4 regions of the Sphingobium sp. R-21 genome follow, and region 1 is predicted to be linked to each of the others. Evidence: riboswitches for the same ligand, from Rfam matches in the RefSeq annotation. Region 1 holds a riboswitch; each other region holds the start of a gene.
The links. Region 1 has a riboswitch for cobalamin ahead of ACN9MX_RS07550 (TonB-dependent receptor plug domain-containing protein). Riboswitches for the same ligand answer to the same signal wherever they lie in the genome.

Region 1 (7,214 bases):
GGGCGGCACAGCCTTCGCCGACGGCCGCTTCCCCACGCCGGACGGCAGGGCGCGGCTGGTGCTGACGAAGCAGATGGAGGTTCAGGAGCCGCTGGGGCAATGGCCGATGACGCTCAACACCGGGCGCTATCGCGACCAGTGGCATACGATGAGCCGAACCGGCCTGTCCCCGAAACTCGCCCGCCATCGCGAGGAGCCGCTGGTGGAAATCCATCCCCGCGATGCCGGGGCGCTCGGGATCGTCGACGGCGACCTGGCCCGCGTCGCGACAGCGCAGGGCAACAGCATCTTTCGCGTCAGCCTGAGCGAGGGCCAGCGGCCCGGCGACATCTTCACCCCGATCCACTGGACGGACCAGATGTCGAGCGGGGGCCGCACCGGCCTGCTGCCCCGTCCGCTGGTCGATCCCCATTCGGGCCAGCCGGGCTTCAAATCGACCCCGGCCAGCGTCGAGAAGGTGGCCGCCGAATGGAAGGGCTTTCTCATCCTGCGCGATCAGGCTGCGACCGGGCAGCCCGTGAAGCTGCCCTGTCTCTGGTCGACCAGGATCGCCGTGCCGGGCGGCGCGCTCTATGAAATTGCCGGCAATGGCGATCCTGCCCGGCTCGACGCCTTTCTTCCAAAGGGCGACCGGGTGGAGGCGATGGACGCCTCACGCGGAACGCGGCGCATCGCGACCATCGGCGAAGGCCGACTGAACGGGGTGCTGTTCGTGACGCGCACCGGCCTGCTGCCCTCGCGCGACTGGCTGATCGGCCAGTTGCTGGTCGAGGGGGTCGGCGGTTCCGTCCTTGCGGCGCGCGGACCTGGCAGCCAGCCGGACAAGGGGGCGACCATCTGCGTCTGCTTCGACATCGGCCTCAACCAGATCGTCGCCGCGATCCGCGAACAGCAACTGGTTGATGTGCCCGCCATCGGCAAGGCGCTGGGCGCGGGCACCAATTGCGGGTCATGCCGCCCCGCGCTCGCCAATATCCTTGCCCAAAGCATGCAGGAGACGCTTCATGCAGCCGAATGAACTGCCCCAGGACCTGATCGCGCCCGGACAGGTCTGGCTGGTCGGCGCGGGGCCGGGTGATCCGGACCTGCTCACGCGCAAGGCGGAAAGGCTGATCGCCGCGGCAGAGGTCGTCTTCTACGACGCGCTGGTCGGGCCGGGCGTGATCGACCTCATTCCCCCGGGGGTGGAGCGCGTCAGCGTCGGCAAGCGTTCGGGCCGCCATTCCAGGGCGCAGGACAGCATCAACGACCTGCTGCTCGCGGCCGCCAGGGCGGGCAGGCGCGTCGTGCGCCTGAAGGGCGGCGACCCCTCGGTCTTTGGCCGATCGGCGGAAGAGATGGCGCATCTGGCGGAGGCGGGCGTTTCCGTGCGCATCTGCCCCGGCATCACCACGGCCAGCGCTGCGGCGGCGAGCGGCCATGCCTCGCTCACCCTGCGCGGCGTGGCGCGGGGGCTGACGCTGGTCACAGCGCATCTGAAGGCGGGCGAACCGCTGAAGCTGGATTGGGAAGCGCTGGCCCGTCCGGGCGGCACGATCGGCATCTATATGGGCCGGGCCGCGGCGGGCGAGATCAGCCATTGCCTGATCGCCGCCGGGCGCGATCCCGAAACGCCGGTGATGGTGGCAGTCAATGTCTCCCTGCCGACGGAACGGCTGATCCGGGGCAAGCTGTCGGCTCTGGCCTTCCTGGTGCGGACGATCAGCGACGAAGACCCGACGCTTCTGCTGATCGGGGAGGCGGTGGCCGGGACGCATGCGCCGGTGGAGACCATGGCGGCTGTAGCCCTGACCAAATAACGACCCGCGAAGCGGGATTCCCGTTCAAAGCCGGAACGGGATGCTTTCGCGGCTTGCCTCGTTCAGGTGCCTTGGCGGAAGCACTCCATTCATCGACTGTCCTTTGCCAGAGCCTGCAGATCCTCCGGCCGGTTGATGTTGGGCAGCACGAATTCGGGCCGGTCGATGATCCGGGCGCCGACCCGCTCCAGCCAGCCCCGGATCGATCTGTTATTGTCCTCCGCCAGATGGGCATCCAGTTCGCCCGCCAGCGAAGCGGGCCAGAATCCGGCCAGTTGCTGCCCCTTGAGGATGGCGGGTTCAGGGCCGATCAGGGCCTGCGCCAGGCCGTCCGGATAGGCGGGCACGTCGCACCCGGTCGTCAGCACGGCGTCATAACCCTGCGCCAGGGCATGATGCAGCGCCGCGTTGAGGCCGCCCAACGGCCCCATGTCCGCGGCGGGCCGATCCGCCAGCCCGATCATGCCCTCCACCTGCCGGCCGCATACCACGACGGTTTCGACATGGCGGCCGAGAGCCTCGACCGCATGCTCCAGCAGGGTGCGCCCCTCCAGCATCGCCTGCGCCTTGTCGCTGCCGAACCGGCTGGACCGCCCGCCAGCCAGCACTGCCCCCATCAGCCGCATCATGCGCCGCCGCCTATGATCCGGGCATAGCTGTCGGGATCGACATTGCTGCCTGAAATCACCACGACGCCGGCCCCTTCGGCAGGCGGAGCAATTCCGGCCAGCATGGCCGCCAGCGATGCGGCTCCGCCCGGCTCGACCACCAGCTTGAGCACGGAAAAGGCAAAGCGCATCGCGTCGCGCACCTGATCGTCGCTCACCGCCAGGCCCCCGGACAACAGCGCCTGGTTGATGGGAAAGGTCAGCGCTCCCGGCGTCGGAGACAGCAGCGCGTCGCAGATCGACCGCGCATCGGGCGACACGCTTTCCCGCTTGCCGCTGGCCAGGGACCGCGCCGTATCGTCGAACGCTTCCGGTTCCACCGCATGGATGTTGACCTCGGGCATGCGCGCCTTCACCGCCGTCGCGATCCCCGACACCATGCCGCCGCCGCCGCAATTGACCAGGATCTGGCCGATCTTCGCGCCAGCTTCGGCGGCCTGCTCCATGATCTCCAGCCCGATCGTGCCCTGGCCCGCCATGATGAAGGGATCGTCGAAGGACGGCACCAGCACCGCGCCCCTCTCGGTCGCCAGCCGCGTGGCGATCTCCTCCCGGTTATCGGTGAAGCGGTCATAGGCAACGACTTCGGCGCCCAGTGCCCGCGTGTTCGCCGTCTTGATCGCGGGCGCGTCGGCCGGCATCACGATCGTCGCCGCGATCCCCAGCAAGCGCGCCGCAAAGGCGACGCCCTGGGCATGATTGCCCGATGACCAGGCGACGACGCCTGCCTTTCGCTCCCCGGCGTCCAGCCGGGCCAGCCGGTTGTAGGCACCGCGGAACTTGAACGATCCGCTGTGCTGCGCGCCCTCGAACTTCACCAGCACCCGCCGGCCGCAGCGGGCGTTGAGCGCCGCATTTTCCAGCAGGGGGGTGCGGATGGCGGCGGGGGCGATGACCCGCGCCGCATCCTCGACATCGGCGGCGTTGATGGCGAACGACATGCAATCTCCTTCTGCGGCTGCCCCTTGGCATGGCCGCCGCTTTCCCTTATGGCGCCCGGCGCGGGCAGGGCAAAGCCCCTGCGCGCAAGGAAGATCGCGCCGGTGCCCGGAAGGGCTGAAAACGGGAATGCGGTGCGGACGGGAAGCCGTCCCAATCCGCGGCTGTCCCTGCAACTGTAAGCGGTGAGCGCGATGCACTTCGGCCCCCAGGGCCGGCCACTGGACGCAAGTCCGGGAAGGCGTGCATCGCCGCATTGACCCGCGAGCCAGGAGACCTGCCGACGCATGGTCGCTCTTGCCTTGGTCCAGGGTATGGCCACGGCACGGTGTTCTCCGTCTGAGCGACGAAGCGGCGCGGGGCCGCATCGGTGTGGGGGAGGGCGCGGGCGCCAGCCATTTTCCCCTGTCCGGCCGCATGAGCGGACGCCCTGAGCCATGTTGCATCGCGCTCAGGGGGAAGACAGACATGTTGAGGATTTCCGTTTCCATCGCCGCCTTGCTCGCGGCCGCACCTGCGCTGGCGGAGGATGAGATCATCGTCACCGCGCTGGGCATCGAACAGCCGCGCGACGAGGTCGGCCAGGCCGTCACCGTGATCGACGCCGACACCATCCGCACCCGCCAGAGCGTCAGCGTGGTCGACCTGCTGGCCACCACGCCGGGCGTGCGCTTCAACCGCAGCGGCAGCCTGGGCGGCGTGACCGGGGTTTCGTTGCGCGGCGCGGAAACGACGCAGACGCTGGTGCTGATCGACGGGGTCAAGGTCAACGACCCCAGCGGCATCGGCGACATGTACGATTTCGGCAATCTGCTGACCGGCAATATCCAGCGGATCGAGATTTTGCGCGGCTCCAACTCGATCGTCTACGGCAGCCAGGCGATCGGCGGCGTGGTCAACGTCATGACCGGAACGCCCGGCACCGGCTTTGCCGGCAATGCCTCCGTCGATTACGGCTACAGCAATACGCTGAACGCGAAGGCGGACGTTTCGGGCGGCAGCGGCATCGCGTCGGGCGGCGTCGGCATCGCCTATTTCAACACCGACGGCATTTCCTCCGCCGCCAGCGGCACCGAAAAGGACGGCTATGAGAATATCGCCGCCAATGCCAGGCTGAAGCTGTCCTTCACCGATACCCTCAACCTCGACCTGCGCGGCTATTATATCCATGCCGACCTGGATACCGACAATGGCGTGGTGGACAGCACCACGGACTCCTCGAAATCGGATCAATATGTCGGCTATGCGGGCCTCAACCTCGCGCTGTTCGACGGCAGGCTCACCAATCGGGCGGCCGTCACCTGGTTCCGCATCGACCGCGACTATACGTCCGCTTTCGGGCCTTATGCCTATTCCGGCACCAATTTGCGCTTCGAATATGAAGGGGTCTACCAGCCGGTCGATCAGGCGAAGCTGGTCTTCGGCTATGAACATGAGCGGCCCGACTATGATTTTTCCGGCTTCGGTTCCACCGAACGCCACAAGGCCGATATCGACAGCGTCTATGCGCTGGCCGTCGTCAAGCCCCTTGCCGGCCTGTCGCTGACCGGCGGCGTGCGGCATGACGATCACAGCCAGTTCGGCGGCGCGACGACCTTCGGCGCCAACGCCAACTACACGCCCAATGCCGGCGCGACCAATATCCGCATGAGCTATGGCGAGGGGTTCAAGGCGCCGTCGCTCTACCAGCTTTACGGCGCCGATGTCGGCAATGCCGGCCTGCGTCCCGAGCGGTCGAAAAGCTACGATATCGGTTTTGACCAGAGGCTCGACGGCGACCGGGCGATCCTCTCCGTCACGGCGTTCCGCCGCGATACCAGAAACCAGATCAACTATGATTATTCGATCGGCCTCTATGGCGGGTATAATAATCTCGACCGCACCCGCGCCAAGGGGGTGGAGGCGATGCTGACGCTGAGGCCGGTCGATGCGCTGACCGTCACGGCCGCCTACAGCCATGTCGATGCGCGCGACCGCAGTAGCGGCGCCCGGCTGCCCCGCCGCGCCCCCGACGCGGTCAGCGTTTCGGCGGATTATGTCTGGCCCTTCGGCCTGTCGACCGGCGCCACCGTGACGATGGTGGGCGACAGCTTCAACGACGCGACCAATCTGGTACGGCTGGACGGCTATGCGATAGCGAACATCCGGGCGTCTTTTCCGATCATGGAGAAGCTGGAAATCTATGGCCGCATCGACAATGTCACCGATGCGAAATACGCCACGGTCTATGGCTATGGCACCTATGGGCGATCGGCCTTCGGCGGCGTGCGTGTGCGCTTCTGACGGCTTATGGGCGCGGCGCGGCGTTGATCTGCGCCGCGCCCCTGCGCGCTGCGCCGTCAAGCTGCGCCGTGATGCTCCTCGCGGCGTCGACATAGGCGGGGCCGCCGCACACCGTCCACGCCTGGGGCACGCGGATGCGCGGAATGGCGCGCAATATCGGATGGTGCAGCATCTCCGTCCCCTGATCGACCACCTTCTCGCTCCCCGCCTCGACGATCAGCCAGTCCGGGCGGGCGGCGATCATCTCCTCCAGCGAAAGCTGCGACAGTGCCGGCTTGCCCAGCCTGGCCGCCAGGTTGACCAGGCCCACGCGCCGCATCAGGTCGTCGACCAGCGTGCCGGTGCCGGTCATATAGCCGCGCCGCTGATAATAGGCGGCGACGCCGCGATGCTTCGGGCGGGGCAGGGCGGCAAGATCCCGGTCCATGCGGGCGATCATCGCCTCGCCCCGTTCGGGATGGCCGACCGCGGCCGCCACTTGCCGGATCTGCGCCAGGATCATCGCATGGCTGTCCGCGCTCGCCAGTGCCAGGGTCCGCCATCGGCCCGGTGGCGCGCCGACCACGCTGTCGCCCGACGGAAAGCCGATCAGCAGGTCGGGGCGAAGCGCCAACACTTCCTCGGAAGGGCGTTTGAGGGTGCGGAAGGCGCGGGCCTTGCCGACCGCCGCCGACAGTTCCGGGTCATGTCCATAGGGGCTGAGCGCCGCGATCTGCGCCGGATCGGCCAGCGCGAGCACATATTGGTCGGCGCAGGTGTTGAGCGACACGATGCGTTTTGGCGGAACCGGCGCGGCGCCGGTCAGCGAAAGGGCGCAAAATGCGGCAAGGATCATTCTTCTGCGCACCCTGTGGCCCCTGTGCTGCGCCCCAACAAATCGTGCCTCGACACACTCCCTCGCGGGAGTAGGGAGCGCCTGGACAGATGCTGTAGCAAGCAGGGAGGAACGCGCAAGCCATGAGCGCCCGCCGCCACCCGTTGCTCATCCCCGCGCTGATCGCATCGGCCCTGCTCGCCGCGCTGGCTTCCCTCGCGCTTGGCGCCGTTCCGCTTTCTCCGGCCCGCATCCTCGCTGTCCTCGGCGGTGGCGGCGACGACGTCGCCCGCGCTATCCTTCTCGACCTGCGCCTGCCCCGCATGCTGCTGGGCCTGATCGTCGGCGCGATGCTCGGCCTGGCGGGCGCTGCGCTCCAGGGCTATCTGCGCAACCCGCTGGCCGAACCCTCGGTCTTGGGGGCGTCCAACTGCGCCGCGCTCGGCGCTGTCGGCGCGCTCTATTTCGGGCTGGCGCAGGCGCATCCGCTGGCGCTTCCCGCGCTCGCCATCATGACCGGCCTGATCGGCATTGGCGCGCTGTTCCTGCTCGCCGGCCCGGCGGAAAGTCCGCTCACGCTCATCCTCGCCGGCATCGCCATCGCGACGCTCGCGGGGGCGGGGATCAGCCTGTCGCTCAACCTGTCGCCCAACCCCTTCGCCGCCATGGAGATCATGAGCTGGCTGATGGGCAGCCTGGAAAACCGCGCCT
Region 2 (7,214 bases), on a different replicon from region 1:
GCTCGTCGAACCGCGCCACAGCCTTGAAGGCGACGGCGCGCGTGAAGAGGCGACCGTCCACCTCCGGCAGGGCGATGTGCATCGCAAGATCGCGAGGGCCCAATCCCCGCGCGCTGGCCTCCCAATTGTCATGCTCGGCGCTGGCGAAGATCGTCTGGAGGATCGCGCAGTCCGCCAGCTCAAGGATCGAGGGCGTGCGCGGCTCTCCCGGCGCGCTGGCGGCAAAGGCGGTGGCGTTGAGGATGACGTCCGGCGGGGTTCCCGCCATCTGATGGCGCAGGAAATCCCTGGCAAATGGTTCGCGCAAGGCACGGACATGGACAGGAAGGACATTAAGGCCGGCGGCCTCCAGTCCCGCGATCATGCGGTCCACCGCATCCAGCGTACCGGCGATCAGCAGGGCACGGTAGAAGAGGAAAAGGGCGGTGGGCCGACCGGCCTGCCATCTGGCCTTGACCTGATCCAGGGTCGGGCGATCGTGACCAGGCAGGTAAAGGCCCGCATCGGCCACCGGGACGGGCGCATCGACGGCGCCCGCGTCGAAGCCGGCAAGATCAGCGGCCTTTCGCAGGAAAGCGATGGCATTGGCTATGCCGCCCTGCCGCAGATAGTCGCGCAGCAGACCGCAGCTTTCCGGGCCAACGGTCGAAGCGGCGCGCAATTCTGGATCATCTTCCCGATCATCGGCGATGGCGGCGAAGGCAATGCCTTTCTCCCGCGCGATATTTGCAATCTCATCAATGCCATAGGGCCAATAGCTCTTGCCCCCTAGCAGGATGACGCAGACGAATTTGGCATGGGCCACGACCTTCTCGACATACATGTCGACCGAATAGGGATGTTTTAGCTGGAGAAGGTTGGCGAGCCGGATGCGCGGCGCGCCTTCCCCCAGTTCCTGCGTGAGCGCATGGGCCGCGCTGGCGAAACAGGCCAGTTCGCTGTCCGCCACGGTCAGCAGCACGATGTCCCCCGGTGACTGGCCGAGGTCTATGGCTTCGTCGCCATTGGAGACGGTGCCGGGCGTGGCGGTCAGCAGATGCATCAGGCGGTCGCCATCCGGGCGCCGATTCCGGCCTCTATCGCGGCGCGGTCCATGCCGCGCTGGCCAATCACCACCAGCCGGGATCGGCGCGGCTCGCCGGCCTGCCAGTGCCGGTCGTAATGATGCTGGATGCGCGGACCGACCGCCTGAAGAACCAGGCGCGCCGGGCGCCCCTCAATGGCGAGGAAGCCCTTGACCCGCAATATGTCGTGCGCGGCGATGCTCTGCGCGAGCGCCGTCAGCAGCGGCTCTGGCCCGGCAAGTTCGCCCAGATCGACGACGAAGCTGTCAAAATCGTCATGGTCATGATCCTCCTCATCGTCATGGTGGGAGGGGCGTGCATCGATCTGGTCCTCCACGCCCGCGTCGAGACCGAGCAGGATAGCGGGATCAATCTCTCCCCTGGCGGTGCGGAGGATGCGGACGCCGGGTCGGATTTCCCGGGCCAGTTCCTGCTCCAACGCCACCAGGCGGTCCGGCTCCACCAGGTCGGTCTTGTTGAGCAGGACGAGGTCGGCACAGGCGAGTTGATCTTCGAACAATTCCTCGATCGGGCTGTCATGATCCAACGTGGGGTCCGCAGCACGGGCGGCCGCGAGCGCGACTTCGTCATGGGCGAAGCGGCCGGCGGCGAGCGCGTCGGCGTCGATCAAGGCGATGACGCCGTCGACCGTGGCCCGCGTCCGGATGTCGGGCCATTGGAACGCCTTCACCAGCGGCTTGGGCAGGGCAAGGCCGCTGGTCTCTATGATGATGTGATCAGGCGGGACAGGGCGATCGAGCAGTTTCTGCATGGTCGGCAGGAAATCGTCGGCCACGGTGCAGCAGATGCAGCCATTGGCCAGTTCGATGATGTCGTCATCCGGGCAGGCTTCGTCGCCGCACCCCTGAACCAGCGTGCCATCGACGCCCACATCCCCGAATTCATTGATGATAAGGGCCAGACGACGGCCGCCGGCATGCTGGATGAGGTGACGGATCAGCGTGGTCTTGCCGGCACCCAGAAAGCCGGTGATGACGGTTGCAGATACCTTTTTCATGCGGGATTTCCTTGCGGTTGGTGGCCAGCGGCGGGGATGAGTTCGATCTCGTCGAAGCCCTTCCAGCGATAGAAGGCCCAACTCGCCAGCCAGCAGGCGGCGAACAGGCCGATGATGATGAAGCCAAGGCTGTTGAAATGGGCGCCCAAATCGGCGGCGAGGGTCCAGATGCCGCCGCTGAGGCCGAGCTTGTCGCCCAGCAGCGCCGCCGCCTCGATCCCGCCGATCAGCAGCGCGACCAGAGCCGACATCAGCGTTATGGTGATATTATAGTAGAGTTTGCGGATCGGTTTCACGAACGCCCACTGATAGGCGCCCATCATCAGCGCGCCGTCCGTGGTGTCGATCAACGCCATCCCCACCGCAAAGAGCAGGGGGAAGATAAGGACGGTCGCGATGGAAAGGCCGCTGGCGGCCTGGCCGGCGGAAAGGCCCAGAATGGCAACCTCTGTCGCGGTATCGAAGCCCAGACCGAAAAGAAAGCCGAGCGGCGCCATGTGCCAGCTTCGCGTCACCAGCCGGAAAAGCGGGCGGAAAAGGTGCGACAGGAGACCCCGATTGCCCAGAAGAATGTCCATATCTTCATCGATATAGGCGCCACCCCTTCGAACATGATTGAAGGTCTTGAGCACGGATCGCAGGATGACCAGATTCATCGCCGCAATGGCAAGGAGGAAGGTCGCGGACACCAGCGTCGCAATGGTGCCGCCAATGGCTCCTGCGGCTTCGACGCGGCTGAGGGCATTGGCGGCGAATGCGATGAGGACAGCGGCGATCAGCACGATGCCGCTATGGCCGATGGCGAACCAGAAGCCGACCGTAAGGGGCCGCTGGCCGTCCTGCATCAGCTTGCGGGTCACATTGTCGATGGCGGCGATATGATCGGCGTCGACGGCATGGCGCAGGCCCAGGCTCCAGGCAAGCACCGCCGTACCGAGCATGACGGGATCGCCCGCGAAGATGGTGAAGGCCGCGATCCAGGCGGCCAGATTGGCGGCGATGAGACCGGCGAACATGCCGGTGGCGCGGCGACGCAGGCCGCCAGGAGGCGCCTGCATCGATGCCTGCGCATCGGAGGAAATGGTCATCGGACGGTATCCCGTCGGCGTCTGCGAAACCGGACGGAAACCGCCTTCATGCCGGACGGACGCTCTTGCGCCCGGCATGCGGACAGCAGCTCCCGCTGCGAGAAGCGTCGCTCAGACGGAGGACCGTGCCGCGGCCATCCCCTGGACCAAGGCAAGAGCGACCAGACGCAGGCAGGTTTCCTGGCTTGCGGGTCACGGCTCGGCGCATGGCCTTCCCAGGCCTCGCATGGTTTAGCGTCCGGCCCAGTGGCTGATCATCCGGCGCTCCGGAGGATCGCTATGCGTCTCGCTCACCGCTTACAGTTGCAGGGACAGCTGCGGATTCATCACCGCATTCCCTATTAAGCCCCTTGCGAGGGCACCGGCGCGATCATGAAGACCAACCGAAACCGATCTTCACGGCCGTGCATAGAGGCTGGGAAAAGAAATGGGAAGGGGCGCTTCATCGGCGCCTTCATCAGCGGTCGTTCCCTGATGAGGCATTGGGCGATGACCTCCGTCATGGCGCGGTGGCGCATCGGCTGTCGCTGGAGGTGATTCCGGTCGACCGGCATTCTTCGAGCAGGGTATCGAGGAACGCCAGGCCGGTGGGCGACAGTTCCCGATCGTGGATCAGCCAGAGCGAACTCATGACCGGCAAGTCGAACGGGCGGTTGACCACATTGTCAAGGTGCAGCCGCGCCATTGACAAGGGTATGACCGTAGGCCCGAACCCCGCCGAAACCAGGCCCAGCAGGGTGGCCAGGCTGCGGGCTTCATGGGAGATTTTGGGGACGAAGCCAGCCTCCGTGCAAAGGGCCCGGAAATGTTCCGTGAAGCCTGTGCCATTGGGTGCGCCGTACAGGACCAGCGGTTCATCGAAAAGGTCGGCAATCCGGGGTGGGGCCGCCCTTAGCGCCAGCGGATGATCCGCGCGCAGCGCCAGCACCATCTCTTCCTTGAGCAGGCATTGCGACAGCAAGCCATCAGACAGCGTCAATGCCGTGAAATCACGCAAGATTCCAAGATCGAGCTGGCGGCTGGCGACCCCCTCTATCTGTTCGTCGCGGCCCTGTTCGCGCAGGATCAGTTCGACGTCCGGATGGGCTTTGCGGAAGCGGTAGAGCGCGCGCGCGATCGGCGGCACGAAGGGTCCGGACGTAGTGAAACCCAGCCCCAGCCGCCCGATCTCCGCACGCTGCGCCATGCGCGCGATCTGTGCTGCGCGGTCGGCCTGGGCAAGCGTCCTGCGGGCTTCCGGCTCGAACAGCCGGCCCGCCTCCGTCAGGCGCACCTTGCGGCTGGTGCGATCGAACAGGCGGACGCCAAGCTCCTCCTCCAGGGCGCGGATTTGCTGGCTGAGCGGCGGCTGGGATATGCCGAGGCGAAGCGCGGCGCGGCCAAAATGCATCTCTTCAGCGACGCACAGGAAATAACGAAGGTGGCGCAGGTCCATATTATCATGTCGTCAAAGATATCGATCATGCCATATTATATATTAGACGTGGAATGTCCAAGGGCGCATGGGCGTTTTCGAATGCGGCGGTGTCCCATGACCGTCGGGCGGATGTGCGCGGGCTATGCCCCCTCATTGCCGCAGCACTCCGCCCATGGTCGGGGATGTCGTCGCATTCTTGGGCGCATTGTCAGGCAGGCCGGTCACGGACAATCGCCTGAAAATGCGAAAAAAAGATATGCGCATTTCCTGGCGCTGTTCGTCACTGTCCCAGAAGGCGAAAAATATATCCGGAGAGGTCGCGTTTCATGTGCGGCGGGGATCACCTGGCGGCGCTTGCGTGGAGTCGTGAATGATCGATATCGTCAAGGTTGCCCTGCATCGTCCGCTGACCTTCATCGTAATGGCAATCCTGATCGCGATCGGCGGGGTTCTGGCGGCCGTGCGCACCCCGGTCGACATCTTCCCCAACATCCGCATCCCGGTGGTGGCCGTTGCCTGGCAATATGCGGGCCTGTCGCCGGAGGACATGGCGAACCGCATCGTCAATCCCTATGAGCGGGTGCTGACGACGACGGTCAATGATATCGACCATATCGAGAGCCAGTCGCTTCAGGGTATCGGCGTCATCAAGATCTATTTCCAGCCGGGCGCCGACATCCGGACCGCCACGGCGCAGGTGACATCGGTGTCGCAGACCGTCCTGCGCCAGATGCCGCCGGGAATTACGCCACCGCTGATCCTGAACTATAGTGCGTCGACCGTTCCCATCCTCCAGCTTGCCCTGTCGGGAAAGGGGCTGTCGGAACAGCAATTGTTCGACATGGGCATGAACCAGGTCCGCCCGCCCCTGATCACGGTGCCCGGTCTTGCCATGCCATTCCCGTCCGGCGGCAAGCAGCGGCAGGTTCAGATTGACCTCAACCCGCTGGCGCTTCAATCGAAGGGTCTGTCGGCGCAGGATGTGGGCGCTGCCATCGCGGCGCAGAACCAGATCAACCCGGCCGGCTTCGTCAAGATCGGCGAAACGCAATATAGCGTGAAGTTGAACAACGCCCCGTCCTCCATAGAGGCTCTGAACGACCTGCCGGTCAAGGTCGTGAACGGCGCGACCATCACCATGCGGGACGTCGCGCATGTTCGCGACGGCAGCGGCCCGCAGCAGAATATCGTGCATGTCGAGGGCAGCCGGTCGGTGCTGCTGACCATCCTCAAGAACGGCGCGACCTCCACCCTGGCAATCGTGGACGGCGTCAAGCAGAAACTGCCGCAGATTGCCGCGGGCCTGCCCGACGCGCTCAAGATCCTGCCCATCGGCGACCAGTCGCTCTTCGTGAAGGCAGCCGTGGAAGGCGTCATCCATGAAGGCGCGATCGCCGCGGCGCTGACGTCGTTGATGATCCTGCTGTTCCTGGGATCCTGGCGTTCGACGGTGATCATCGCCCTGTCGATCCCGCTCGCCATATTGGCCGCTATCGCGGCGCTGGCGGCTTTCGGCCAGACGCTGAACGTCATGACGCTGGGCGGCCTGGCCCTGGCGGTCGGCATATTGGTCGACGATGCGACCGTGACCATAGAAAATATCAACTGGCATCTGGAACAGGGCAAGGGCGTGATCGAAGCCATATTGGACGGCGCGGCGCAGATCGTGACGCCAGCCTTCGTATCGCTGCTGTGCATATGCATCGTTTTCGTGCCGATGTTCTTCCTGCCCGGAGTTGCAGGCTTCCTGTTCGTGCCGATGGCCCTGTCCGTCGTATTCGCGATGATTGCGTCCTTCATCCTGTCGCGGACGCTGGTGCCGACCATGGCGATGTATCTGCTGAAGCCCCATGTCGAGGGGGGCGATATGCACCTGGCCGGGGCGCCCGCTTCCCGCAATCCGCTGGTCCGGTTCCAACGCGGGTTCGAAAAGCGCTTCGAGAAGACCAGGCGCGGCTATGTCGGGCTGCTGCACCGGGCTCTCCATGCGCGCAAGCCCTTCCTGCTGGGCTTCATGGCCATCGTGCTGCTGTCCTTCGCGCTGCTGCCGATGCTGGGCAGCAATTTCTTCCCCTCGGTCGATTCCGGCCAGATCGCGATGCATGTGCGCGTACCGGTGGGGGCGCGGATCGAAGACAGCGCCGCGCGCTTCGATCGTATCGCGCGGGAAGTCCGCTCGATGATTCCGGCGGAGGAACTCGCCTCCATCACGGACAATATCGGCCTGCCGGTAAGCGGCATCAACACCATCTACAACAATAGCGGCACCATTGGCCCGCAGGATGGCGACATGCTGATCGCCCTGACGAGGGATCACCGGCCGACCGACGAGATTGTCGCGAAGCTGCGGCGGGAATTGCCCCGTCGCTTCCCCGGAACGAGCTTCGCCTTCCTGCCGGCCGACATCACCAGCCAGATCCTGAATTTCGGCGCGCCGGCACCCATCGACGTGCAGATCGCGGGCAAGAATGCCGATGGCAACCGCGCCTATGCCCAGAAGTTGCTGGCGAGGATGGCGGCCATTTCCGGGCTGGCCGATGCCCGTATCCAGCAGCCGGCACGCTCGCCCCAGCTTGAGGTGGAGGTCGACCGTTCACGGGTCGGGCAATATGGACTTTCGGAGCGCG
Region 3 (7,214 bases), 120 kb from region 1:
ACGATAGGCCGCCAGAGTGGCGCTGCCCTTGCCATCGAGGAACATGGCCTTGATGCCGCCCTCGACCTGATCGCCGGTCGCGTTGGTGAAGGCGAACTGGGTCGCATTGGTGGTGAAGGTGGTCAGCGTGCCGAGCGGATCTACGCCGGTCGAATATTGCCCATAGAACGAGATATTGGAGGTCGGCCGATAGACGCCGCCGATCCGCCAAGTGGTGTTGCGGAATTTCCGATTGGTCGCACCATTGGGAAAGGCATTGACCTCGCTGGTGCTGCCGTCCGGGTTATAGACGATGTTCCAGCGTTGCACCTTGTCACGCTCGTGCCGGATGCCTGCGACCACCGAAAGCTGATCGGTCAGCGCCAAGCGGTCTTCGGCAAAGAAGCTATATTCGTTGGTCCGCGTGCGATAGCGGGGCGCGATGCCCTGCGTGTCGTAGAACAGGCCCGGATCGAAGTCGAAGGGATCGACAGCATCCTCCTGTGGGTCCGATCCGAAATCATTGGAATAAGTGAGCTTGATGAGATTGGCGTCGAAGCCGACGACCAGATCGTTTTTCAGGCCCGCAATCGGCTTGCTAATGCGGATGGTCGCCTGATCGCCATATTGGGTCTGGTCATGGAAGATGCCCAGATTGTCCATTCGGTTGATCAAGCCGGTGTCGTCATTGTAGAAATAGCTCTCCAGATTTTTGAACAGACGCTTGCTGGTAAGGCGATAGGCGGCGTTGGAGAGGGTGATGCCTTCGGCCACCGTCCAGTCGGCGGTCAGCGTGGTCCGATTGTCGCGATAGTGCAGGCTGGCGTCGGCGACATTATAGTTGCGCCGCTGGTTGTCCTTCACCAACGCCCCGTCGATCAGTGGCGTGCCGAAATATTCCATCGGCCGCTGATTGCCATAGTCGTTACGCAGGGTGAGCGTGAAGCTGTCGCTTGGCCGGAAGCGCAGCGCACCCGAGAGCGCGAGGCTCTTGGAATGGCCACGGTCGACATACCCGTCCGACGCCCGGTAGCTGGCGTCGATCCGGTAGGAGAGCATCTCGCCCAGCGGTCCACCGACACCTGCCGCCGCGCGCCAGCTATCCTGCGAGCCATATCCTGCTTCCGCGTCAAATTCGGTGCGTTCGGCATTGGGGGATCTGGTGATGATGTTCACCGCGCCGCCCAGTGCGCCCTGTCCGTAGAGCACGGAGGCGGGGCCGTTCAGCAATTCGATCCGCTCGACATTCCACGGATCGGTGGGGAAGGTGATCGTGCCCGCGACCGGGAACAGCCGGACACCATCAACCAGTTGCAGCACTGAACCCTGACCGGAAAAGCCGCGCAGCGACAGGGCCGTGCCGCCATTGCCCGGATTGGCGGAGGTGGTGACGCCCGGTGCACGGGTTACGGCCGACATTATGTCCAGATCGCCCCGAGCGCGGATCGCGTCGCCATCAATCTGTGCGACGCTGGCTGGCGTTTCGAGCGCGGTCAGCCCCAGGCGCGATCCGGTTTCCGTCTCTTGGAGCAATGCTCCCGGCCGAACGCCCGACACGATGATTTCGGCTGAGCTGTCCGCGGCGGTTTCCGCGCCGGCCTGCTGCGTCGTGGTGGCGGCCAGCCCGGTGGCCAGCCAAAATCCTACATTTTTCCATTCCATTGCATGTCTTCCCGGCGTCACGCGACATTCGGGTGGAGACGTGCCGCCAGCGACGGTCGGCGCACGTCAGCAGCCGGACGCCATAGAGCGACCGCCACGCGAACCGATGCGGCCTCCACCGCCCGTTCGTCGCTCAAACGGAAAGATACCGTGCCTTGGCCATCCCCTGGACCGGGCAAGAGCGACCAGACGCTGGCAGGTCTCCTGGCTCGCGGGTCATAGCTTGATGCACGGCCTTCCCAGACCTCGCAGGATTTAGCGTCCGGTCCAGTGGCTGCCTCCTCACACTGGAGGAAGCGATATGCATCGCGCTCGCCGCTTACAGTTGCAGGGACAGCCCCGGATTTGGATGGCCGGAGCCATCCTCACCGCGTTCCCTTTTAAGCCTCTTTCGAGGCACCGGCGCGATCATGCCCGGGACGATGAAGCCATCGTCCCGGGCAGAGGTGCGTTAGCGGGAGGGTCAATGCTCCGCAAGAGCCTAATCTCACGCCGCCGCGAGACCGAGCCAAGGCGAGATGGCCGATATCCGCATGAGAACCAGGCGCTTAACCAGCGACAACAGGACACGGGATATCGCGAGTATGGGCCAGAACCCGGCTGAGTCCGTCGTACAGCCGGATGCCATGGTTGCTGATCCTGATTTTCGCCGTGCCGGGCTGCTAGCCGTCAATCAACATTGCGGCGCTATCGCGACTGCCGAATGGTCAGACTCGGCATCAACCGAAATTCCGGCTTCCTTGCGCTCGGAATAGCGATCCACAAGTTGCGCCGCATGCGGTCGCATAAGTACCGTAAAGCGGACCAATTCCTCCATCACATCGACGATGCGCTCGTAGTAGCTCGACGCCCGCATCCGGCCGTCTTGGTCGAACTCCTTGTAAGCCATCGCCACCGACGACTGGTTGGGGATCGTGAACATCCGCATCCAGCGACCCAGCAGGCGCAGCGTGTTGACGGCATTGAACGATTGGGAGCCGCCGGACACCTGCATGACTGCAAGCGTCCGCCCTTGCGTCGGCCGCATCCCGCGAATCTGGAGCGGCAGGTGGTCGATCTGCGTCTTCATGATGCCGCTGATTTGGCCGTGCCGTTCCGGGCTGCACCAGACCATGCCTTCCGACCACAGCGCATGCTCGCGCAATTCATGCACCGCAGGGTGATCGTCTCCCGCCACCTGATCTGGCAGCGGCAGGTCGCTGGGATCGAAGATCCGCGTCTCAGCACCGAAATATTGCAGCAGGCGGGCGGCCTCTTCCACGGCGAGGCGAGAGAAGGAGCGCTCTCGCAGCGAGCCGTAGAGCAGTAGAAAGCGCAGAGGCGGCTGGTCCGGGCCAAGGCCAGCGGCGGGACGAGCCAGCGCAAAGGCCTTGTCCAAGGCAGGCAGATGATCGGGGGCGGTGAGTTCACGCAATCTCATGCGGCAATGGCTTTCTCATACCAGGGACGGGTTCGCTTTACCAAGGCGACAATGGACAGCATCACCGGCACTTCCACCAGCACGCCTACGACCGTTGCCAGCGCGGCGCCGGAACTGAGCCCAAAGAGGCTGATGGCGGCGGCCACAGCCAGTTCGAAGAAGTTGGAGGCGCCGATCAGCGCCGAAGGGCCGGCGACGCACCACGCCACGCCGAAACGGCGGCTGAGCCAGTAGGCGATGCCGGCGTTGAGATAGACCTGAAACAGGATCGGCACGGCAATCAGCGCGATCACCAGCGGTTGCCGGATGATCTGCTCACCCTGGAAGCCGAACAGCAGCACCAGCGTCAGCAGCAGGCTGGCAAGGCTGATCGGGCTGATGGCGGACAGGAAATGCTGAAGTCCCTTCTCGCCGCCGCGAAGAAGCGCTCGGCGGAGCAGTTGGGAGATGATAACCGGGACGACGATGTAGAGCCCCACCGACAGCGCCAGTGTGTTCCACGGCACGGTGATTGATGCCACGCCCAACAGCAGGCCGACGAGCGGTGCGAAGGCAAAGATCATGATCAAGTCGTTCAGTGCCACCTGGCTCAATGTGTAGTTCGGCTCACCGTCGACAAGGTTCGACCAGACGAAGACCATTGCCGTGCATGGCGCTGCGGCCAGCAGGATCAGGCCCGCAATATAGGACGAGGATGCGCCTGCCGGCAGCATCGGGACGAACAAATAGCGGAGGAAGAACGTCCCGAGCAGCGCCATCGAGAATGGCTTGATCGCCCAGTTCACCACAAGGGTGACGCCGATACCGCGCCAGTGTTGCCGAAGGCTATGCAGCGCGCCGAAATCGACCCGCAGCAGCATCGGGATGATCATCAACCAGATCAGCCCCGCAACGACGAGGTTGACGTTGGCGATCTCCAGCGCTGCGATGGTCTCGAAGGCGCTCGGGAGCAAATGGCCAAGACCGATCCCGATCGCGATGCACAGGGCCACCCACAGCGAGAGATAGCGTTCGAACAGCGACATGGTCGTCAGTCCTTCCCGGAAGCAGCCGGCGCGGTCGCGATGCCGCCGCCCAAGGGAAGCTGCATGTAAACCGTGTCGAGCCAGCGGCCTGCCTTCCAGCCCATGCCGGTGAGGCGACCGACATGCTCAAAACCGCAGGACGCGTGGAGCGCTACGGAGGCAGGTTCACCCCCGCCGATGACGGCGACCATCTGCCGGAAGCCATGGGCTTCAGCGGCCTTCAGCAAGGCCATGAGGAGCAGCTTGCCGATGCCGCTACCGCGCCTGTCGTGCGCCACGTAGATGCTGTTCTCGCAGGCATAAGCGTAGGCCGGCCGATCGCGGAACTGCGTGGCGTAGGCATAGCCCACCACCTCAGATCCATCGCAGGCAACAAGGAATGGCCAGTCTCGTCCGGTCAGCGTTCGTATCTTGGCTTCGGTCTCCTCTTCGGTCGGTGGCACGATTTCGTAGGTCGCCGTGCCGTGCAAGACGTGATGCGCGTAGATGGCGGCAATGGCACCGGCATCGCCGATCGTTGCGTCGCGAACCGAAAGGGTCATCGCCTCGTCGCTTCCACGACTTCGCCGTCTTCCTTGACAAATGGGCAGCGCTGCCCGGCCGGCAGCAGATCCAGGACTTCTTCGGAAGGCCGGCAGAGCTTCACACCCAGCGGAGACACCACCAGCGGACGGTTGATGAGGACGGGATGCTCCATCATCGCGTCGATCAGCGCGTCATCGGCCAGGCTTTCGTCGCCCAGGCCCAGTTCGGCAAAAGGCGTGCCTTTCTCGCGCAGCAGGGCGCGCGGGGTGATGCCGGCCCGACCCATGAGTTGCACCAGGAGCGCGCGGCTTGGCGGCGTCTTCAGATACTCGACCACATGGGGTTCGATGCCCGCATTGCGGATCATGGCCAGGGCATTGCGAGAGGTTCCGCAAAGCGGGTTATGGTAGATCACGATATCGGTCATCATCGCCTCTTCAGCAGCAGATAAGTTCGGCCAGCAGCGGCTCGCACAGTTCGGCGCGTCCCTGGCAGCAATCCTTGGCCAGATAGACCATCAGTCCGCGCAACGCGTCGAGATTGGCGCGCTGGATTTGTTGGCGGCCACGCTTCTCCGACAGTACCAGTCCGGCTTTCACCATGACGGCGAGGTGCGTTGAGAAGGTGCTCTGGGTCAGGCCGGAGGCCTCGACCAGCTCGCCGGTCGACAGGCCGTCAGGCTCATGTCGGATCAGCAGCCGAAACGCATCAAGACGCGTGGGATGGCCAAGAGCCGAGAGGACCGAAAGTGCTTCGCTGGTGTCCATGCATCGTAATTATCCGATGCATTTGGCCTCGTCAAGGATGCATCGAATATTTCCGATCAGTTCCCCAATTATCCGGTCAATGACAGTATGGATCAGCCTCAAAATTGAAGGCGCATTCTGGAATCGGCAAATTTTTGGCAACCGAATTGCAAAAGTGGACCGACCGGACCTGGGAACGGAAAATCAGGAACTGGAGCAACTTGCGGAATTTGCCCTCGTCGGACGCGGGCGATTGCTGCGGGCGGGAAGTGCTCTCATTCGGCGCCGACAGGGCGCCGTCGTCCAAGATTGCAAATTTGCCTCGGTACGCCAAATAATGGCGGTGCGGTCGTTACGGCCGGCGGCCTGATCTTCATCGCGGCGTCGACGGACGATTTGTTCAAGGCCATCGACATGAGGACCGGTAAAATCCTCTGGCAGCAGGCGCTCCCCGCCGGCGGTCAGGCGACGCCGATGGTCTATGAGCAGAATGGGCGTGAATATGTCGTCCTGATGACCGGGGGCCATCACTTCATGAAAACGCCGATCGGCGATCAGGTAATCGCCTGGGCGCTCCCTGTCGCGAAGGACGGGGTTCTATGACGCCTTGCCCAGCTGAAGGCTGTCGAATGTCTCCCGGGCCTTCCGAAACCGCTCCGCATTCTCGACGATCCATGTCCATAGAGGGACCATCCGGACAAGCAGCTCAAGGCCGGAATCGGACAGCTGATATTCGACGCGAGGGGGCACCTCCTCGAAATCGTGGCGGATCACCAACCCGTCGCGCTCCAACTGGCGAAGGGTGCGGGTCAGCATTCGTTGCGTAACGCCATGCATGCGCCGGCCGATTTCCGCATGGCGCAGTTGGCCGTACACGCCGAGCGTGTGAATGACGCCCAGCGACCAGCGATTGCCGGCATGGGCCAGAACCTCTCGCCGCAAGCCGTCGTCGTCGTCTCTCAGGCCGTCGCAAACGGTCTGAGAATATTCGAGAATGTCCTCCGGATTCAATAATCCGGCCCCAGTATCACGCATGTGCCTTCTTTCGCGCTTGTCCATGGATCGCCATATCAAGGCGGCAACCAATGCTGAATAGGTCAGAATTATGAATGATGCAGTTTCCATCGTGAAGTCACGGAACATTCTCGTGCTGGGGGCCGGCGAACTGGGCCTGCCAGTCTTGCGCAACCTGGCGCGTCGCGCAAAGGACGTCGATGGGGCCAGGATCAGCGTGTTGCTGCGCGCCAGTGCCGTCGAGTCCGACGTGCCCGAAAAGCAGCGGGATGTCGCCGAAATCCGTGATCTGGGTATCGAGATCGTCGTGGGCGATCTGGTGACAAGCTCGATCGATGAACTGGCGTCCGTATTTTCGCGCTATGACACGGTGATCGGATGCGCGGGCTATGCCGCCGGGATCAACACGCCCATGAAATTGGCCAAGGCTGCTTTGCAATCGGGCATACCGCGTTACTTCCCGTGGCAGTTTGGCGTCGATTTCGAAGCGATCGGTCGTGGCAGCCCGCAGGATATCTTCGACGCCCAGCTCGACGTGCGGGAATTGCTGCGCTCGCAGAGCAAGACCGAGTGGGTCATCATTTCCACCGGCATGTTCATGAGCTATCTGTTCGAACCGGAATTCGGCGTCGTCGATCTGAAGAACAGCGCAGTCCATGCCCTTGGCAGCCTCGACACCGCGGTGACGCTGACCACGCCCGATGACATCGGGGTGCTGACCGCGGAAATCGTGTTTTTCGAACCGACCATCCACAACGAGATCGTATTCCTTGCGGGCGATACCGTCACCTATGGCGAAGTCGCGGACAAGCTGGAAGCTGCCCTTGGCCGTCCCTTCAGCCG
Region 4 (7,214 bases), on a different replicon from region 1:
CCCTGTCCTTCGTCAGTTCGGCTGACTACAGCATTCTGCCTGAACTGGTGCGGCGCTATGCCCATGCCTTTCCAGAGGTGGACATGACACTGATGGAAGCGACGAGCGACGTTCAGGTGGAGGCGTTGGTCGAAGGGCGAACGGACGCGGGATTGCTGATCCCGCCTGCCTCGGGCCTGCCCGCCGCCATCGACTATCGCCCTTTGCTGAGAGAGCCGCTGGTGGCGGCCGTGCCGGAGAATTGGGCGGAGGACGGGCGCCTGCCGGTCAAGGACGGCAGGCTGGCCGGGGAGGACTGGCTTGACCAGCCGCTGCTGCTTTTCCCGCGGCATGTTTCGCCCACCTTCCACGACCTGGTCGTCGACCATTATCGGGCCAGGGGACGGGAACCCCATGTGCGCCAGCGGGCGATCCAGATGCAGACGATCATCAGCCTTGTGTCCGCCGAAATGGGAATGGCCCTGGTTCCCGCCTCGCTCCGCAATCTGGCGCGAACGGGCGTTCGCTACCTGCCGTTGGCGGACGAGGCGCCTGTGCTGGAAACGGGCCTGGCGTGGCGCGGGGCAGACGAGGCCCCGACGCTGCGCGCCCTTGTGCGGATCGCTCTGGGCCCGGACGGGTAGGATGGGAGACGACGCTCAGCCTGCCCTGGCAGCGAAAGCCGGGCTGGACAAGGGAAGCATCGGCGCCGTTTCCTGCAGTCGGGTCCTGACCATGACCAGCCTTTCATGGCCTGCGCGGACATTGGCGAAGTTCCTGCCCATCCAGGCGGGAACATGTTCGAGCATCGACTTGCTCCATGGCTCTGGTCACCGACTGAAGAGATAATCTCAATTGCGCGCAGGACGTTTCATGGCGCCGTGTTGCGCCATGGAAGCATTCAGAACCAGAGAGACATGGGTGAGGGCGCCGTCCTGATAGGCGGCGGCCGATCCTTCAATATTTCCTTCCCTCTCGCCTACAGGATTTCGAGAGCGACGGCGGTCGCTTCGCCGCCGCCGATGCAGAGCGCCGCAACACCCTTTTTCAGGCCTCTAGCCTTCAAGGCCGCCACCAGCGTGGCAATGATCCGCGCGCCGCTGGCACCGATGGGATGCCCCAGCGCGGTCGCGCCGCCATTGACGTTGATGCGGTCGTGCGGGATGTCGAGGTCGCGCATCGCGATCATCGCGACGGCGGCGAATGCCTCGTTGACTTCGTAGAGGTCGACCTCGCCAGAGGACCAGCCGGCCTTATCCAGTACCTTGCGGATCGCGAAAACCGGGGCCGTCGTGAACAGCGCGGGAGCATGGGCATGGGCTGCGGTGGCGACGATGCGCGCTTCTCTTGCGAGGCCCAGCTTCTCCGCGACGTCGGAACGGGTCAGCACCAGCGCGGCCGCGCCATCCGAGATGGAGGCAGAGGACGCCGCCGTGATCGCACCGTCCTTGGCAAAGGCAGGCTTCAGGGAAGGAATCTTCTCGGGCCTGGCATTGCCGGGCTGCTCGTCCTTGTCGACCTGGACTTCGCCGCCGCGCGTCCGGGCCGTCACCGGAACAACCTCCCCAGCGAAGGCGCCGCTGGCGATCGCGGCGTTGGCGCGAGCGAGGCTCTCAACCGCATAGGCGTCCATTTCCGCGCGCGTGAACTGATAGTCGCGGGCCGTATCCTCGGCAAAGGCGCCCATGGGCTTGCCGCGGTCATAGGCGTCCTCCAGCCCGTCCATCATCATCGTGTCGATGATCCGGTCATGGCCGATGCGCGCGCCGGAACGATGCTTGGGCAGGGCATAGGGGGCATTGGTCATGCTCTCCATGCCGCCCGCAATGACGATGTCCACGGTTCCCGCGCTCAGCGCTTCGGCGGCCATGATCGCCGCCTGCATGCCGGAACCGCACATCTTGTTGACGGTGGTCGCTTCGACGGACTGTGGAAGACCTGCGCCGAGCGCCGCCTGTCTGGCGGGCGCCTGCCCAAGCGCGGCGGGCAGGACGCAGCCCATATAGATGCGGTCAATGGCTTCCGGCGCGGCACCCGAACGCTCGACCGCCGCCTTTACCGCCACGGCGCCCAGTTCCGGCGCGGAAACGCCCGAAAGTGCGCCCTGAAAGCCACCCATCGGGGTCCGGGCATAGCCGGCGATGATGATATCCTTGCTCATTGCTCTTTCCTCAAGCGGTTCGGGAGCGGACCCTGCGCCATATCATGGCACGAATCGCAACAAGGGTTTCCGCCCACATCGCTTGTCTCTTCCCCTATCGCGACCATGCGCGCAACGTTGGGGGTCACTAAAGGCGGCGATGCGGAGGAGCCCTTCAGCCGTCACGCTTGGGGACTGCCGACCCCCGGCGATTGGGCATGGTGACGGAACCGCTTTCCGGATCGTCCGCCTTCTTCTCGCGCCGACCCATGCGCTTTTCGATCAGGAGGAGCAGGGACAGCAGGACCAGCGCGATCAGCGATCCTGCAAGCACGAGTACATATTGGCCGGCCCCTGCCGTGATTCCGACGGCTGCCGCCATCCACAGGCTGGCGGCCGTGGTCATGTTGCGCACATCGCCGCCGCGCACGAAGATGAGGCCGCCCGCAATGAAGCCGATTGCCTGGGCAAGACCCTGAACGACGCGGATCGGATCGCTGTCCTGATGGGCTTCCGCCAGTTCCAGTGCTGACAAAGTCAGCATCGCCGAACTCAGCGACACCAGTCCATGGGTACGCAGGCCCGCATCATGGCCGTGACGTTCCCGCTCAAATCCCAGCGCAAGGCCCAGCAGGGTTGCGAGCAAAAGGCGGACGAGCGTGGTACCGAAATCATTGGCCAGCATGGCCATAATACACGCGAAAGAGACTCGCCGTTCCATCCACGGCGACGAATTCGACAGGCCGCGTTCGCTATGGGATGTTAACGATCGTCGCTGTCGGAAGAAACATGTGCAATCAGGCCGTTGACCCGCATTTCATTTTCAGCCGTGCATGCGAACAACTGACAGAACCAATCCATCCATCGCGTCAGAATCGCCATGGTTCCTCTCCCTCTTTGCGTCCGATGATAGCAGTTCGGGCGAGTGAAGAGAAGTGTAACCATCGCAAATCGAGCGCAGGTGCGGACGTGTTAACTCTGTCCTTTTACGACCTTGCGATCGGGCGAATGCAGTCTTATCAGCGCCAGTGCGACAGGTTCCCCGTGAGGGGATGAAAAGGGAAGTCGGGTGGAACGCCCGCGCTGCCCCTGCAACTGTAAGCGGCGAGCGATCCAGCCATCGCGCCATTGGAACCAGAGGTTTCGAGAAGGCGGCCGGAAAGCGTCGACCCGCGAGCCAGGAGACCTGCCTGACGCGGTCGTTCTTCGGCCGGACAGGGTGTGCCGGACGAACGGGGATATCCTCGCCGAGCGACAGTCATCGCCTTGCCGGCGCGGCCGCGCAGGGGAGTTCTATCGCCTGCCCGATGCCGGCCAGTCCTCTCCCGCGCGGTTCCCGACAGGGCATATGCCGTCGGGGCTGGAGGATATGATATGACTTTTTCGCGGGGCCATCGCTGATGTTGCGGCCTGTGGAGCCTGGGGCTTCGGTGGTCGTTTGTTCGACCTGTCGCCTTTCGGCGGAACAACGGGAGGATGGAGCGGGGCGGCGGGGCGGCGCCCTGCTGGTGCAGGCGATGCAGAAGATACGCGACGGCGATCCCGCCTATGCGGGCATTGCCGTGCAGGACATGCCCTGCCTCTTCGCCTGCCAGCGCCACTGCACGGTGCATGTGCGCGGGACCGGCAAGGTCGGCTATGTGCTGGGCGATTTCGCCCCGGATGAGGACGCCGCGCGCGCGATCCTCGATTATGCCGTGCGCCATGCCGAAAGCGAAGAGGGCGTGGTGCGCTATGCCGACTGGCCGCAGGGCGTGAAGGGGCATTTCATCGTCCGGACGCCGCCCGAAGGCTTTGTCTGCTCATGATCCGGTTCAGCGACAGCACGGCCTTTGCCGCGGCGCTGAAGGATTTGCCGGCTCCGGAAGCAGAGTTCATCGATGCCGCAGCGGCGCGGCAGGCCATATTGACGAAGCCCGCCGGTTCCCTGGGGCGACTGGAGGAAATCGCCCTGTTCATGGCGGGCTGGCAGGGCCGGGAGCGGCCTGTGGCGGAGCGCCTCCGCGCCGCGATCTTCGCGGGCAATCATGGCGTGGCCGCGCGGGGGGTCAGCGCCTATCCCGCCGAGGTGACGGCGCAAATGGTGGCGAATTTCCATCATGGCGGAGCAGCGATCAATGCGCTGGCCCAGGCCTGCGGCGCGGAACTGACCGTGGTCGCGATCGAGTTGGACAGGCCGACAGGCGACATCTGTGTCGAGGCCGCCATGAGCGAGGCCGACTGCCTGGCCGCGATCAATGCGGGGGCGGCGGTGGTGGAAGCGGGGCTGGACCTGCTGCTGCTGGGCGAAATGGGCATTGCCAACAGCACGCCGGCCGCGGCGCTCTGCGCCCAGGCATTCGGCGGTCCGGCGGAGCATTGGATCGGGCGCGGCACGGGCGTGGACGGCGAGGGATTGATACGCAAGGCCGGTGCGGTGGAACGGGCACTCGCCGTGCATGGGGGGCAGTGCATCAATGCGTTCGAAACCCTGCGGCGATTGGGCGGGCGAGAGATCGCGGCGCTGGCCGGAGCGGTGTTGGCGGCGCGGATGCGGCGCGTTCCCGTGATGCTGGACGGGTTTATCTGTTGCGCGGCCGTCGCGCCGCTAGTGAGGGACAATCCGGCGATCACCGACCACTGCCTGGCGGCCCATCTGTCGGCGGAGGCGGGGCATCAGCGACTGCTGGCTGCGCTGGCCTTGGAACCTTTGCTGCGGCTCGACATGCGGCTGGGCGAGGGAAGCGGTGCGGCGGTAGCGGCGCAGATCGTCCGCTCCGCCCTTGCCGCGCATCAGGACATGGCGAGCTTTGCCGAAGCCGCGGTGGCCAGCGCCCTGTGAGCGCCTTTTCCCTCCATCTGATGCGGCATGGCGCGCCGCAGCTTGCCGGGCGTCTGCTCGGTCATCTGGACGCACCGCCGGAAACGGAGGGCATCGCCCTCTGCGTCGAGCGGGCGCGGGGGCTGGATTTCGCCCGACTGGTGACATCGGACCTCGCCAGAGCGCGAGTGCCGGGCGCCGTCATCGCGGCGGAGCGCGGAATCGAACACCGGGTGGATGCGCGCTGGCGGGAGTTGAATTTCGGGGATTGGGAGGGGACAGACCCGACGAGCCTTCCGGCGGACGACCTGGCGCGCTTTTGGGATGATCCGGATCGCTTCCCGCCGCCGGGTGGGGAAAGCTGGACTGGCCTCTGCACCCGGATCGGCGAGGCGCTGAGCGCATCTGGGGAGCCGGCGCTGGTGGTTTGCCATGCCGGGGCGATGCGGGCGGCGTTGGCCGTGCTGTGCGGCTTTGACGTGAGGCAGGGATGGGCGGTGGATCTGCCCTATGGCGCGATTTTGAGCCTGCGGGTTTGGCCGGAGAGCCGGTCGGCACAGATTATGGGCCTGATCACATGAAGCGGCTGGTCCTGGCCATGCAATTAATGACGCGCCTGCCATTGCCCGCCCTGAATGTGGATGAGCGGGACTTCGCGGCCGCGATCCGCTGGTTACCCGCAACCGGCATCGCGGTGGGCCTGATCGTGGCGGGCGGCGCCGGGCTGGGGATGCGGATCGATCCATGGGTGGGCGCTCTTTCCGGACTGGTGGCATGGGTCGCGGTGACCGGCGCGCTACATCTCGACGGACTGGGCGATATAGCAGATGCGGCAGGGGCAGCGCATGGCGACCGAACGCGCCTGTCCGCCGTGCTGGCCGATCCGCATATCGGCAGCTTCGGCGCGGTCGCCATCGGTCTGCAACTGCTGGTCAAGCTGGTGCTGTTGCGATCGTGGTTGGAGAGCTTTCCACTTTGGATGCTCGCTGTCGTGGCGATGGTGGCGCGTATCGGACCGCTATTCTGGACGCGCTGGTTGCCGCCGCTTCACGAAGGGCTGGCGAGCCGCTTTCGCGCAGGCTGGCGGCCGGAACCATGTGTCCTCTGGTCGATGCTGGCGCTGGTGGCGTGTCTTCGGGAACCCGCCCTTTTGGCGGCGATCCCATTGATTCCGCTCTGGGGACTATGGTTGCGGTCCCGGATCGGCGGCATTTCAGGTGACGGGCATGGCGCGGGCATCGAATTACTGGAAAGCGCGCTGTTGCTGGCGATGGTGTCGGCGCGATGAGCGCCTTCACATCCCACGGCGGCCGCCTGGCCGACGCGCGCGCCCTTTATGGCGGCGATGACTGGATCGACCTTTCAACCGGGATCAGCCCGTTCACATGGCCGGGGGGCGATCATCTGGCCGTCGACTGGCGGCATTTGCCCGATCCGCATGATCTGGCGGCGATGGAGGCAATGGCGGCGGCCTGCTTCGGGGTTCATCCCGACAATCTTTGCACCCTGCCGGGCAGCGAGGCGGGATTGCGGCTGGTCGGACGGATGCTGGACATGCCCGGCCGCTGGCTGGTGCCCAGCTATCGCACCCATGGGGAGATTTTCACCCAGGGCGCCCCCATGCGCGCAGGGGAGGAGCCGCCCCGCGAAGCGATGGCGCTGCTGCTGGCCAATCCCAACAACCCCGATGGCCGCATCCTGCCGCCAGCCCGCCTGCTGCAATGGCTTGATCGGCTGGAAGATGCCGGCGGATGGCTGATCGTTGACGAGGCCTATGCGGACGCCGTGCCGGCATGCAGCCTGGCGGGCATGGTGGGGGACGAACGGCGGCTGATCCTGTTGCGGTCCTTCGGCAAGTTCTTCGGGCTGGCCGGGGTGAGGCTGGGCTTTCTGCTCGGACCGCGGGCGGTTGTCGCGCAGGTGCGCCGGATGATGGGAGAATGGCCCGTTTCCGCGGCGGCGATCGCCTTTGGCACCGCGGCCTATCGGGACCGGAACTGGATCAACGAGACCGTCGTGACCCTGGAGGAGCAGGCGGCGAAGCTGGACGGCGTGCTGGCGCGGCATGGATTGCAGGGGCGCGGCGGATGCTCGTTGTTCCGATTGGTGGAAGTGGATGACGGCCTGACCCTGTTCGACAGGCTGGCGCGACGGTCTATCCTGACACGTCCCTTCGATGAGGACAGGCGCTGGCTGCGGCTCGGCCTCCCCGCCGATGCAGCTGCCCTCGCCCGACTGGACCGGGCTTTGGCCGATGTTTGAGCCGGTGGCCTTGGCGGCGCTGATGATGGATGC

Region 2: it holds a riboswitch for cobalamin, as region 1 does, so the genes downstream of both, ACN9MX_RS20010 (HoxN/HupN/NixA family nickel/cobalt transporter) here and ACN9MX_RS07550 (TonB-dependent receptor plug domain-containing protein) in region 1, are expected to answer to the same signal.
Region 3: it holds a riboswitch for cobalamin, as region 1 does, so the genes downstream of both, ACN9MX_RS06965 (TonB-dependent receptor) here and ACN9MX_RS07550 (TonB-dependent receptor plug domain-containing protein) in region 1, are expected to answer to the same signal.
Region 4: it holds a riboswitch for cobalamin, as region 1 does, so the genes downstream of both, ACN9MX_RS19855 (DUF1636 domain-containing protein) here and ACN9MX_RS07550 (TonB-dependent receptor plug domain-containing protein) in region 1, are expected to answer to the same signal.

What each region holds. Positions count from the first base shown of each region.
Region 1 covers NZ_CP184374.1:1,590,942-1,598,155, reverse strand. The annotation lists gene ACN9MX_RS07570 (molybdopterin-dependent oxidoreductase) at 1-1,018, shown strand, start outside; gene cobA (uroporphyrinogen-III C-methyltransferase) at 1,005-1,799, shown strand; gene mobA (molybdenum cofactor guanylyltransferase) at 1,889-2,425, opposite strand; gene ACN9MX_RS07555 (threonine ammonia-lyase) at 2,425-3,408, opposite strand; cobalamin riboswitch at 3,492-3,705, shown strand; gene ACN9MX_RS07550 (TonB-dependent receptor plug domain-containing protein) at 3,875-5,689, shown strand; gene ACN9MX_RS07545 (ABC transporter substrate-binding protein) at 5,694-6,536, opposite strand; gene ACN9MX_RS07540 (iron ABC transporter permease) at 6,647-7,214, shown strand, end outside.
Region 2 covers NZ_CP184375.1:1,182,425-1,189,638, forward strand. The annotation lists gene cobN (cobaltochelatase subunit CobN) at 1-1,042, opposite strand, end outside; gene cobW (cobalamin biosynthesis protein CobW) at 1,042-2,082, opposite strand; gene ACN9MX_RS20010 (HoxN/HupN/NixA family nickel/cobalt transporter) at 2,079-3,170, opposite strand; cobalamin riboswitch at 3,324-3,551, opposite strand; gene ACN9MX_RS20015 (LysR substrate-binding domain-containing protein) at 3,670-4,605, opposite strand; gene ACN9MX_RS20020 (efflux RND transporter permease subunit) at 4,958-7,214, shown strand, end outside.
Region 3 covers NZ_CP184374.1:1,471,429-1,478,642, reverse strand. The annotation lists gene ACN9MX_RS06965 (TonB-dependent receptor) at 1-1,641, opposite strand, end outside; cobalamin riboswitch at 1,819-2,060, opposite strand; gene arsH (arsenical resistance protein ArsH) at 2,315-3,061, opposite strand; gene arsB (ACR3 family arsenite efflux transporter) at 3,058-4,086, opposite strand; gene ACN9MX_RS06950 (GNAT family N-acetyltransferase) at 4,092-4,628, opposite strand; gene arsC (arsenate reductase (glutaredoxin)) at 4,625-5,038, opposite strand; gene ACN9MX_RS06940 (ArsR/SmtB family transcription factor) at 5,049-5,378, opposite strand; gene ACN9MX_RS06935 (hypothetical protein) at 5,667-5,960, shown strand; gene ACN9MX_RS06930 (winged helix-turn-helix transcriptional regulator) at 5,955-6,416, opposite strand; gene ACN9MX_RS06925 (aromatic alcohol reductase) at 6,463-7,214, shown strand, end outside.
Region 4 covers NZ_CP184375.1:1,147,435-1,154,648, forward strand. The annotation lists gene ACN9MX_RS19835 (LysR family transcriptional regulator) at 1-623, shown strand, start outside; gene ACN9MX_RS19840 (hypothetical protein) at 639-788, opposite strand; gene ACN9MX_RS19845 (acetyl-CoA C-acyltransferase) at 959-2,140, opposite strand; gene ACN9MX_RS19850 (MgtC/SapB family protein) at 2,295-2,810, opposite strand; cobalamin riboswitch at 3,138-3,327, shown strand; gene ACN9MX_RS19855 (DUF1636 domain-containing protein) at 3,520-3,927, shown strand; gene cobT (nicotinate-nucleotide--dimethylbenzimidazole phosphoribosyltransferase) at 3,924-4,940, shown strand; gene ACN9MX_RS19865 (histidine phosphatase family protein) at 4,937-5,500, shown strand; gene ACN9MX_RS19870 (adenosylcobinamide-GDP ribazoletransferase) at 5,497-6,207, shown strand; gene ACN9MX_RS19875 (threonine-phosphate decarboxylase) at 6,204-7,181, shown strand; gene cbiB (adenosylcobinamide-phosphate synthase CbiB) at 7,174-7,214, shown strand, end outside.